4 regions of the Pseudoalteromonas sp. Ld20 genome follow, and region 3 is predicted to be linked to each of the others. Evidence: predicted binding sites of a transcription regulator. Region 3 holds the regulator's gene; each other region holds the start of a gene.
What was found. Region 3 encodes LexA, which represses DNA repair genes until DNA is damaged. Its sites were predicted from a motif close to TACTGTATNNNNATACAGTA; they were not measured.

Region 1: the regulator LexA is predicted to act here: its motif matches at 1,908-1,927, upstream of ACJJVX_RS16520 (SulA-like leucine-rich domain-containing protein).
Region 2: the regulator LexA is predicted to act here: its motif matches at 1,303-1,322, upstream of uvrD (DNA helicase II).
Region 4: the regulator LexA is predicted to act here: its motif matches at 1,222-1,241, upstream of ACJJVX_RS09705 (YebG family protein).

What each region holds. Positions count from the first base shown of each region.
Region 1 covers NZ_JBISHB010000041.1:192,698-195,872, forward strand. The annotation lists gene ACJJVX_RS16510 (NCS2 family permease) at 1-1,149, opposite strand, end outside; gene ACJJVX_RS16515 (tetratricopeptide repeat protein) at 1,278-1,733, shown strand; gene ACJJVX_RS16520 (SulA-like leucine-rich domain-containing protein) at 1,938-2,372, shown strand; gene ACJJVX_RS16525 (YchJ family protein) at 2,412-2,891, shown strand; gene ACJJVX_RS16530 (response regulator) at 3,026-3,175, opposite strand, start outside.
Region 2 covers NZ_JBISHB010000046.1:67,501-70,675, reverse strand. The annotation lists gene uvrD (DNA helicase II) at 1-1,238, opposite strand, end outside; gene ACJJVX_RS20550 (hypothetical protein) at 1,549-1,767, shown strand; gene ACJJVX_RS20545 (YacL family protein) at 1,873-2,241, shown strand; gene ACJJVX_RS20540 (peroxiredoxin-like family protein) at 2,272-2,901, opposite strand; gene ACJJVX_RS20535 (dUTP diphosphatase) at 3,024-3,175, shown strand, end outside.
Region 3 covers NZ_JBISHB010000028.1:40,975-44,149, forward strand. The annotation lists gene ACJJVX_RS05090 (hypothetical protein) at 1-337, shown strand, start outside; gene ACJJVX_RS05095 (PaaI family thioesterase) at 315-776, opposite strand; gene lexA (transcriptional repressor LexA) at 955-1,572, shown strand; gene coxB (cytochrome c oxidase subunit II) at 1,991-3,133, shown strand; gene ctaD (cytochrome c oxidase subunit I) at 3,133-3,175, shown strand, end outside.
Region 4 covers NZ_JBISHB010000033.1:237,606-240,780, forward strand. The annotation lists gene putP (sodium/proline symporter PutP) at 1-782, shown strand, start outside; gene ACJJVX_RS09705 (YebG family protein) at 852-1,172, opposite strand; gene ACJJVX_RS09710 (ComEA family DNA-binding protein) at 1,435-1,731, shown strand; gene ACJJVX_RS09715 (hypothetical protein) at 1,745-2,062, opposite strand; gene dsbB (disulfide bond formation protein DsbB) at 2,059-2,571, opposite strand; gene fadR (fatty acid metabolism transcriptional regulator FadR) at 2,900-3,175, shown strand, end outside.

The sequences.
Region 1 (3,175 bases), on a different contig from region 3:
TAAAGGTGTCATTAACAGCACTACACTGACCGGAATGGCATCTGTCATATCATCCCAATTTACAAACTTTAAATTTTGCAGCATTAAAACTGCAACATATAAAATTGCACCAGCGGTAGCATAAGCAGGGACCATTTTCGCAAGCGGTGCAAAAAACATCATCAATAAAAAACACAGCCCGACCACAACAGCGGTTAAACCAGTACGCCCTCCAACAGACACACCCGCCACCGATTCTATATATGACGTTGTCGTAGATGTGCCAAGTACTGAGCCTGCAATTGTTGCCGTACTATCAGCACTTAATGCTCGTCCTAAGCGAGGCATATTGCCTTTTTCATCGGCTAAACCTGCTTTTTGAGTTACAGCAACTAAAGTGCCTGAGGTATCAAATAAATCAACAAACAAAAAAGCAAAAATAACACTGAGCATAGAAAGCTCAAACGCAGCAGCAAAATCCAATTGCATAAATGTAGGAGCAAGTGAAGGCGGCATAGAAATTACGCCTTGGTATTGCACTAAGCCTAAACTCAGAGAAATCAATGTCACTAATAAAATACTGATCAATACACCACTTTTGAAATCACGAAATAATAACGCCGCGATGACAAAAAAGCTTAAAATTGCAAGTAATGGACCCGCAGAAGTTATATCTCCAAGCTGAACTAACGTGGCTGGACTCGCGACAATAATTCCAGCATTCTTTAACGCAATAAGCGCTAAAAAAGCACCAATGCCTGTCGCTATAGCTTGTTTAAGAACAAGCGGAATCGCGTTAATTATCCACTCCCTCACTTTAAATAAACTTAAAAGCAAAAAAATGCAGCCCGATATAAACACGGCACCTAACGCAGCCTGCCAAGTATGGCCCATACCAAGCACCACACCATACGTAAAAAACGCATTCAATCCCATACCTGGCGCTAACGCTAATGGATAATTAGCCCAAAAGCCCATAATAAAGCAACCAATTGCAGCTGCGATACAAGTAGCAACAAAAGCCGCACCTTGATCCATACCGGCCTCAGCTAACATGGCCGGATTAACAAAAACAATATAAACCATGGTGATAAAGGTCGTTAAACCAGCAATACATTCACGGCGCACAGTCGAATTGTGCGCGCTAATTTTAAATAACGCATCAAGCATAATGATAATTCATTTTCACAGGGGAATAATTTCGTAATTTTATCACAGATTAAAAGAATAATAGGACAAATCACCCGGTCTTAGACTAAACTTACGTAGTGTATAAAAAAAATAACATGCGTGGCATTATGACTGATACATCTCCAATTGGCCTTGATCTTGAACAACAACTTGAAAACGTGTTGTCATTTATAACTCAACCAACAACAGTTGAGAATAAAGACCCCACACCTGAAACATCGGACAAAACAGTAACGAAAGCACTTTACTATTTAAAAAATGAACAAGTCCCTCTGGCCGCTAAATGGATGCGCCTAGCTGCGATGGCAGGCAATCACAAGGCACAGTTTTATCTGGGCTTATTTTTTATTAAAGGCCAAGGCGTACCCAGTAGCATTTTTCATGGTGCGGTATGGTTAACTTTAGCCAGCAGCCAAGGCTATGAACCTGCAACGATCACATTAGCAGATTTACGTAAACACATAACAACACGTCGCTTTAAAGATGCACAATGTTATGCAGCATCATTGTATGAACAAATTCATCAACAACAGTTTTCTCACCTAATCCCATCACAATCCTAGCCAAAGGAATTAAACGATTTTTTAATTCACTAAAAAATAAATATTTGAAATTTAAAAGATTTAAACTTTTCACTTCCGCATTTGATCTATTAAAAAAAATTAAAGGCAGTAATCGTATAAAAAATTGGCAAAAAACGCTTGCACACAAACACTGTATAAACTACTGTATACAAATACTGTATAAACAACCAGTGAGTAGAACCTATGTTACAGCCAATTACTGTTAGAACCGTTAAAAGCTATCAACAAGATAACCTAAGCTCGTCAGTAAATTTAATTCAAATTGAGGATGAGATATCAGCTACTTTTGAACTACTAAAGGTTCTACATCATTATAATAATAAAAATGCATGGACATTATTAATAGCACCAGATCATGTACCAAGTAAAGCCCTGCTGGATTCATGCTCAATTGATACAAGTAAGCTCTTAGTAATAAGACAAAAGCATCTTGTGAATTTAGAATATGTTTTAAATTCTGCATTACATAATGGTAATTTTGCAGCGGTGATAACATGGACTGATATCGTAAAAGATAATCAAATTAGTAATCTCTCACTAAAATTAGACCAAGCTAGCGCAAAGCTATATTGCTTTACTAAGACACAAAACATCACAGAGATAGCATTAGCTCAATAAACTGCTAAAATGCCGTTTTTGAATAAACATATTTGAACTATGACTACACATACTGACAAAACTTGCTTGTGTGGGAGCCTTCAAAGCTACCAAGACTGCTGTGAAAAATTACACTTAGGAACAATACAAGCAACTAGCCCAGAACAGCTAATGCGCTCTCGCTTTGTTGCATATGCCCTAAAAAACGCAAAATATGTTTACCAAACTTATGCACAAGAAAAACAAGCCGAAAACCCTGTTATAGAAATTGCTGACTTTGCTAATAGTTGTCGCTTTATATCATTAAGCGTCATTAGTACTGACCACAACGAAGAAACAGGCTATGTTGAATTTTGCGCTAGTTATTTTTATCAAAATTTGTATTGTCAGTTACATGAAAAATCACAATTTATCAAAGAAAATAAGCTGTGGCGCTATTTAGATGGCGAAATTTTCCCTGTTACTGATATAAAAGTAAATCGTAATGATGAGTGTCCATGTGGTAGCAATAAAAAATATAAAAAGTGCCATAGCGTGTGATCTGACTCTATAAACTTAGCGCTAAATAACTAAATTGCATATAAATAAATCAACACTTAAATACAGAATGCATTCTAAACGAGGGCGTTCAAAAATCAGCTCAAGCACTGCTTGTATGTTAGCTTACCTTATTTTCATTTTAAGGAATGGGGTAACCATAAAAGCAGTTTTTCGAGTAAGTTATCTTGCATAATGGGTTTGGGCACATAATCATCCATCCCAGCTTCAATGCACTTTCTTTTATCACCTGCCATGGCATTTGCTGTCATCGCGATTATTGGAAC
Region 2 (3,175 bases), on a different contig from region 3:
GCTGGGGTGTTAATTACTCGCTCAAAAGCGGCATCGTCTTGGCGATTACCTACTAAGCGTAAATATGCGAGCGCATCTTTAATTTCTTGACGTTCAAAGAAGCGCATACCGCCATAAATGCGGTATTTTAAACCTTCTTGGAGCATAGCTTCTTCGAGAACGCGTGATTGTGCATTACTACGGTACAAAATAGCGGCATCTTGCAGGGCGTTCCCCGCGTTCAACCAGCTGCGTAATTTACTACTAACAAAGCGTGCTTCATCTAATTCGTTAAAGGCAGCATAAACTGAGATTGGCTCACCATCATTACCATCAGTCCAGAGGCTTTTGCCCATACGATCTGAGTTATTTTGAATGAGTGCATTAGACGCTTTTAGAATGGTAGCAGTAGAACGATAATTTTGTTCTAGGCGAATAGTTTCGGCCTTAAAGTCGGTTAAAAAACGTTTAATGTTTTCAATTTTAGCACCACGCCAGCCGTAAATACTTTGGTCATCATCGCCAACAATCATAATACTATTAGTGTCGCCTGCCAGCAATTTAAGCCATGCATATTGAATAGTATTGGTATCTTGAAACTCGTCAACTAACATGTGGGCAAAGCGTTGCTGGTAATGACGAAGCAAGGTGGGGTTATTTTTTATAACTTCAAAACTGCGTAGTAAAATTTCTGCAAAATCGACTAAACCGGCACGGTCACATGCTTCCTGATAAGCGGTATACACTTTTAACATCATTTGTTCGTTGATGTCATAAGCTTGAATATCTTTAGGGCGCAGGCCTTCGTCTTTTTTGGCACTGATATACCAACCAAACTGTTTAGCAGGCCATTTTTTATCATCAATATTCATGGCTTTTAATAAGCGCTTGATCATGCGCAGCTGGTCGTCAGAGTCTAAAATCTGAAATGCCTCTGGCAAATTAGCTTCGCGATGATGGGCGCGTAAAATACGGTGTGATAAGCCATGGAAAGTACCAATCCACATTCCACCAACAGGAGCTTGAAGGGCTTCTTCAACGCGAGAGCGCATTTCTTTAGCTGCTTTATTAGTAAAGGTTACCGCAAAAATACTGTAAGCCGAAGCTTGCTCAACTTGCATTAACCACGCGATACGATGAACCAGTACTCGAGTTTTACCAGAGCCAGCACCAGCGAGCACCAACATATTTTGTAGTGGAGCAGCTACGGCATCCCGTTGTTTGTCATTTAAGCCATCGAGTAATTCTGAAACGTCCATCATCACGCCTTTTCAATCAATATTGAAGGCAGTATAACAGGTGTTTTTGTTAGGCTAAATAAAATACTGTTTTTATAAACAGTTAATTTAAAAAATGTTCTTTATTCTATTTAGTGAGTTTTTTAGCTAAGCTATCATGCGCATGATAATGTTACCGTAGTAAATTTGACTTATATTTAGTGAAAATAACGATTTTGGTAAAAAGAAATGATGCTATATTATTTTAAGTTTTTGATTTTAATCGGTTTTAATAATTGGCATGATGTGTGTAAGTATCTAATAAGAAATTAAATTAATAATTGAGGTTAACATGGCAGATCAAGGTTCTGGCGGTAATGTAATTGCGGCAATTTGTAATATCTTTTTTCCAGGTTTAGGGCAGTTGGTGCAAGGACGTATTTTGTCGGCTATCTTTTTTGCACTAGCCATTATTATAAGTTATGCGCTTGTTTATGTATTAATCGGTTTTGTACTAGTACCTATTATTTACTTATGGTCGATAATTGATGCCGCTCGCTATAGATCATGACGTTAGAAGTTAATAATAGCGCCCTTTGGCGCTATTATTGTTTTTGGTGTTGTGCTTTTACAATTTGGGTATAATTGCATAATTATAGGTTCATAAGTGATATATATGGAATATCAATTTATACGCGATCCAATCAGTGGCCTGCGCATTAAAATTAGCAGCGAACATGCAGTAATAGGCCGTTGGCTTAACGAAGAAATTGGTAAAGAAAAAATAGCCATGGTACAAGCATTAATAGCATCAGTTGCAAGTAGCTTTGAGCCGCTGACTTTACAAGGCCAAGAAATTGATTTGATCTTAAATAAAGACGAAGCTATTTTTGAAGCGCACGCATTACACCAAGATTCTGAAGATTTAATCGCATATCAAGACGATGAGCTAATGCTTGAAGAAAATGGTTTAAGCAGTGGTTGTGGGTTTGAAGACTTTATTGATTTGATTAATTCATGGCAAGAATTTACCACAGGAAGGTAAGCAGAGCATAGGCTCTGCTATTTGGCTATATTACTGCTCAGACACTGATTTAACAGCAGCAAGTAATAAATTTTCGGTCAGACGTACTTTATAGTTAGGGTTAGCGTATTGAAAATGCACGAGCCCTTTTTTATCTACCACAAATACCGCAGGCACAGGCAGTGCAACTTTAGCTTTACCATCGAGGGACACAAAATTCACCCCTAGTTTATTACGGTAAATAGTCGCTGTTTTATCATCTAAATAAAATGCAAGGCCAAGCGCTTGGCTTAAGGTAAGGCTATCGTCAGAAAGTAACTGATAATTAGGGGTGTCAATTTTACTCTCAGCGAGCTTTTCAGGGCTGTCTGGTGAGATTGCAATAATTTGTGCACCTAATTCAGCTAGTTCAGCTTCTATTTTTTGTATACTCGCAAGTTGCTTTGAGCAATACGGGCACCAGCCACCTCGATACACTATTAACACCGTTGTTTTTTCTGCAAAACGCTCAGTAAGATCAACATTGTGACCATCTTTATTCTTTAATGTTGTTGCAGGTATAGTCAGTCCAGGCATCAGTGGGCTGACTTTTTCAGCTGCTGAGGCAATATTCGTTGCGGTTGCAGCTGATACCGATGCTGTTATAAGCATAGAGCAAGCAAATAAAATAGGTTTTAGCATGTAATTCCCTTGGTAATTTTTGAAACGTGCGGCTAGATGACAGACTAGCAAGATAAACAATTTCATCAAACTTAATTTATCTGTATTATTAGCAGTAATTAAATAGAGTAACTGGGATCGAAATGTCTGCCAATTTAAGTAAACTAGTAGTGATGCTAGAAATGCAAAATGCCATGAATACTAAAGTACATGACCAATGGTTTAGCCAAGGGTTTGAGTGGAATCGTGCTATTTGGGTTGAATGCGCTGAAATGCTTGATCATTACGGTTGGAA
Region 3 (3,175 bases):
CAAACAAGATATTAGCCTGTTAGTTGCAGACTTAAAAAAGAGTGCTGTGGTTTTACATTATGATAAAGATGAGTACCGACAGCTTGCACGCATTGAATCTAAAGGAGAAGTAACCTCTCCTGATAAGGCGATTAATCACTTATGCGAGTTAATAGAGTCGTGTTCGCGTGCAGCATTAAAACAATGGTTATCGTGCTCAAAGCGTACTTTTGATCTTGGCTTTGAATCAGGTACCTCGCCAAAGTGCTTTAATCAAGCATTACAGGTTGATACCTTGTTACGCATATCTGCAATAGGTGCCGGTGTTGAAATTACTATTTATCCTGTTCAGAGCTAATTTTACGCTCAACAACTGCTGCGGTCATCCTCGATACGCAGCATAATTCACCTCGGCTGTTGGTTATTTTTACTTCCCATACAGATGTTCGCTTACCCAAATGCAGTGGCTTAGCTATTGCTGTTAACGTGCCATTACGTGATGCTTTTAAATGGTTCGCATTGATCTCTTGTCCAACGCAGTAAAAGTTTGTGAAATCGACCACAAAATTAGCGGCATAACTGGCGACGGTTTCAGCTAAAACAACATTAGCACCACCGTGCACTATTCCCATTGGGTTATGATGCTCAGGGATAGCTGGCATAGTTGCAACGAGGTAATCGTCACCAATTTCACTAATCTCAATGCCCATGGTTTTCATTAATGTGCCTTGTCCACTTATACCGTTATCAAGATTTTTGCATTGTTCAAGGGTGATAGGTTGATACCAAATACTCATATGTTCATATTCTCCAATGGGTTTAAATTTACTTTATACTTTTTAACATTCATATCGGTAACTTCATACTAATAAATTCAATCAATATTTATGGTTTTATTTAAGCCAATTTAAATTTGCGATTTTCATATAACTGTATATACTCACAGTTAAATGTACTGTATGGAAACCCAGTTGTATGCGCCCATTAACGAATCGCCAAGCTCAAATTCTCGAACTTATTAAAGCTTTTATCAAAGATACAGGCATGCCACCAACGCGTGCAGAAATTGCGCAGACGCTAGGTTTTAAAAGTGCAAATGCGGCAGAAGAGCATTTAAAAGCACTTGCTAAAAAAGGTGTGATTAAAATGAAACCTGGTGCAAGCCGAGGTATTCAACTGGTTGAAGAAGATGAGCCAGAGCAACTAGGTTTACCGCTTATTGGTAGGGTGGCCGCGGGTGAACCAATATTGGCTGAGCAACATGTTGAAAGCCATTGCCAAGTTGATCCGCTGTTATTTAAGCCAGCTGCTGACTTTTTACTGCGTGTACAAGGCATGAGCATGAAAGATATTGGCATTATGGATGGTGATTTATTAGCTGTACATCGTACTCAAGTGGCTGAAAATGGCCAAGTAGTGGTGGCACGTGTTGATGATGATGTAACCGTTAAGCGTATTGAAAAAGCTGGGAAAAAAGTTTTCTTACATGCTGAAAATGATGACTTCTGCGCAATTGAAGTTGATCTAGAGCATGAATCTTTCAATATAGAAGGTTTGGCTGTTGGTGTTATTCGTAACGCCGATTGGATGTAATAACTTTTTCATAGAGTGGCATCAAATAGCTGAAGTTTGATGCTTTACATTTTTTAACCCCTAATATATTAGAACCCACACTTGTAAGTACCATTCAAAGCCTTATTACCCCTACTTATCCACTGCTTTTAGCTATTTAATATTGCCTTCCTTTGGAAAATAACGCGCTGATTTTTAGTTGTTATTTTTGCAGTAAAATAAAATTTAATTGCCATTAAAACTTGCTAATTGTTCATTTTTTAACTAATTGGTTAATACACTGTATTAACAATTGCTCTTTAATGAGTGTGTTTATGCCTGTGGCATAAATGAATTGTTAACTTTCAGTTAAAATAACAATAAACGAATTGGCGCGATTTAATAGCAGTGCCGCCTTTTCGCTTTGCATTTTTGCAATAGCATTCAAAGGAGTCGTCACATGGGTAAACTGAGCTCTACCTTGTGGCTTATATTGTTTGTTCTACCGCAGCAAGTATTGGCAAATAGCCAATTTAATATGCGAAAGGGCGTAACAGATATAAGTAATGATGTTTATCAACTGCACATGACAATATTTATTATATGTTGTGTGATTGGTGTAATTGTGTTCGCGGTTATGTTTTGGGCACTAATCCATCACCGAAAATCAAAAGGGGCAAAACCTGCCCAATTCCATGAAAGTACAAAAGTAGAAATCCTCTGGACGGCAATACCATTTGTAATCTTAATCGCTATGGCGGTACCCGCTACTAAAACTCTAATTTCGATGGAAGATGCCAGCAAAGCTGATTTGACCATTAAAATTACGGGGTCGCAGTGGAAGTGGCATTATGAATACATGGGTGAAGACGTTGCTTTTTACTCTATTCTATCAACCCCTCAAGATCAAATTTCCAACCAAGCAGATAAAACAAACACCTATCTACTTGAAGTTGATAAACCATTGGTATTACCAATTAATAAAAAAGTACGTTTTTTGATGACTTCAGACGATGTTATCCACTCTTGGTGGGTACCTGATTTTGCTGTTAAAAAAGATGCAAACCCTGGCTTTATCAATGAAACGTGGACCAAAATTAATGAAGAGGGAATTTATCGAGGTCAGTGTGCTGAACTATGTGGTAAAGATCATGGTTTTATGCCTGTTGTTGTTGAGGCTAAGTCTGAGCAAGCGTTTACCGATTGGTTGCAACAAGCGAAGCAAGCCAAAAAAACGGCAGCAGCAGCAGATGCAGCCCTGCTTGACCAAACCCTCCCTAAAGAGGAGTTAATGGTGTTGGGAGAGCAAGTGTATATGGCTAGTTGCGCCGCATGCCATCAACCAACAGGAATGGGTTTACCAGGTGTATTTCCTGCGCTCAAAGGTAATCCTGTAGTGTTGGGGGATATTAATGATCATATTGATGTGGTGATTAATGGTCGCCCAGGTACTGCGATGCAAGCATTTGTTAAGCAGTTATCAATTAAGCAATTGGCAGCTGTCGTTACCTATAAACGTAATGCATGGGGTAATGATACTGGGGATGTGATTCAACCGAGTCAAATACAAGCCGCGATTGATGCAACTTCGGAGGCTAAATAATGAGTAGCGTAACAGAGCAACAACATAATGAAGCTGGGCATC
Region 4 (3,175 bases), on a different contig from region 3:
TGAGTATTATATCAGCAATGGCATGGGGGTTAGGCTATTTTGGCCAGCCGCATATTATTGTTAGATTTATGTCTGTTCGAAGCGTCAAAGATATGCCTACCGCACGTCGTATAGGTATGAGCTGGATGATAGTTGCAGCGTTAGGTGCGGTAGCTACGGGTTTATGTGGAGCTGCATATGCCTATGAAAATGGCATCGTTGTTGATGATCCAGAAACAATATTTCTTGTTTTATCTGAATTACTTTTCCACCCACTTATTGCAGGCTTTTTATTAGCCGCTATATTAGCGGCAATTATGAGTACAATATCTTCGCAACTATTGGTGAGCTCAAGCTCGTTAACAGAAGATTTTTATAAGACATTTATTCGTCGAGATGCCACAGATAAAGAGCTTGTATTAGTAGGGCGAATCAGTGTTGCTTTAGTTGCTATTTGTGCCATTTACTTAGCGTATGATAGAGATAGTTCTATTTTAGACTTAGTAAGCAACGCATGGGCTGGTTTTGGCGCTGCATTTGGTCCACTGGTTCTATTTAGTTTATATTGGAAAAGAATGAACTTTGAGGGCGCATTAGCTGGTATGGTCGTCGGTGCTGTAACCGTGTTAGTGTGGTTTTATGCGCCGATAGAGGTTAATGGTGAACATATCAGTAAGTTAATTTACGGTATTGTTCCTGGGTTTATTTTATCAAGTATTGCAATTGTTGCTGTAAGCTTAACAACAGCAGCGCCGAGTGAAAAAATTACGCTATTGTTTGATGATGTCGAGAAATCGCTTTAATCATAATGTGTAATTAAGAATAAAAAAGGAGCTAATTAGCTCCTTTTTTATTTGTATTTTAGCTAAACGTTAACTGGCTGCTTTTTCTTCTGTGTTTTTCAGATCAGTAACGCTACTTACTTCTTTTTTAGATTTTGCAGATGAAGCCTTAATTGGTACTTCTTTTGCGCCTTTCAAAACATTCATGAAATCATCTTTGCTTTTTGCAATCTCAAGTGCGAGCGATTCAATTTGTTGCTCGCTTAAAGGCACATCGACCTTTTCTAGCATCGCCTCAAGTGATTCAGCGATATCGAGCATCTTGTCATACGCGTCAGCTTCTTTTTTAGTAGTAAACGTCATACGCTCGACTCCGTTTCTTTCTACAACATATTTAACAACAACAGCCATGATTTCTCCTGCCAACTTGCTTGGTGAATGATAATTCACCTTGATTGATTACTGTTTTTATGTACAGTAAATGTTTGTCCGGCTATTTGCAAGTGAACATTTTTATTTTTTTATTATCGGTACGGTTGACAAGATGGACGCTATTTACTTTATTTAAAAGGTCACACTTTTTCAGTATGGCTTTAATTAAAATTAGTCAAAAAGTGAGATCGCTTTATCAACTATTAACTGAGTCCACGAATGGACATCATGGAGGAGAAACATGAAGTTTTTAACTTTAATAGTCGTATTATTTGGTTTTGCAGTCGCCTTGCCAAGTTATGCGGTCGATAATAAGCCTGCTACAGCTAAAATTGCTCAAAAAGCTGAGGTTATTAATATTAATCAAGCAAACGTTGACCAATTGGTTCAATTACCAGGTATTGGTAAATCAAAAGCGCAGGCTATTATTGATTACCGTACTAAGCAGGGTAAATTTAAATCACTAGGTGAGCTTACTCAGGTTAAAGGTATTGGTGACAAAATCGTTGCAAAATTAGAAGGAAAAGTAACGCTTTAATTACAAAGGCGAGCTATTGCTCGCCTTGTTTCTCTTTATTATATAGTTTAATAGCCTCGGCTAAAAAAGGTTTTGAAAATTGTATTTCGACGGGCGTTGTCAATATTGGATAACTTATACCTGTGACAATTAATGCAAGTATCATCAGCCAGCCATCAATATAAACGAGTGAGAAAAACAATGGAATTAATAGAGTTAGCTTAGCGATACGTAGACTGATTTTTTGCATTGGGCTTAGCATGCTAAGTGCTATTGCGATTATATCTTGTCGCTGTCGCACTTTTAGATGCTTAAGTTGAGGTAACTGGCTTGATAAAAAAGCAGGCATCATAGACTCTTCTTAATGATTAAACGAGCGAAAACAACAGTTATTAATACAATACTGAATGCTGCAAATATCACTTCCATCCAAGCAGGCATACTCTTTCCTAAAAATTCCCAATCAATATTACCGCAATCACCGGTTGCAGCAAAAAAATTTGGTATCCATTCGTGTAAAGGCAGCGGGAAATTCGGCTCAAATTCACAACTAAAAGCAAATGGGTCAGTCGTTGTTTGCATATCAATGTGCTCACGTGCGATCAGGTAACCCCAAATACTGGCTGTTGCCCACGTCACAATACCTAAAAACCGAAAGATAAAATGGCTTGGTTTAATGGCGCCAATTAATCCGGCAACTAATAATCCCAGCATTGCAGTACGTTGATATATACACATAATGCAAGGCTCTAAGCCCATTTTATATTGAAAAAACAACGCAACAATTTCAAAGATAAATGCAGTCACTGCCAATAATATCCATGGAGTACGTTGCTGTGCTAAATTAGCTAACCAATTCATAAAACTTCCAATTAAAAACGCTGTAGTTAGATTATGACGTAGACGCTAAACCACACGCAAGGGTAAACATCACTTGTAGCTATAAAAAGTTATACGCTGTTATTTATTCTTTGATGAAAATATCGCGTTTCGTGATCGCTGTGTTTTAATATGTAAAAGACGCAAGATGTTATATTTTTATGGATAATCCTAATTATTAGTATAGATTGGAGTGGGAAATCAAATGAGGGCGTTCTGACTGACTTTACTTGTTAGTTTGGCTTCATCTGGTACAATCAGTCAGTTAACTTATAAAGTGATGTAATGTGATAACTCGAGTGGGAATTGAATGAGAATTTTTAAAGCTAAAAGTCCAGCTGGATTTGCGGAAGAGTACATTGTTGAATCAATTTGGAATGGTGATTTTCCTCCAGGCTCTATTCTTCCTGCTGAGCGTGAGTTATCAGAATTAATAGGTGTTACACGTACGACTTTACGCGAAGTGCTACAACGTTTAGCGCGTGATGGTTGGTTAACTATCCAACATGGTAAACCAACACGGGTTAACAACTTTTGGGAAACCTCAGGATTAAATATATTAGAAACGCTTGCGCGTCTTGATGAA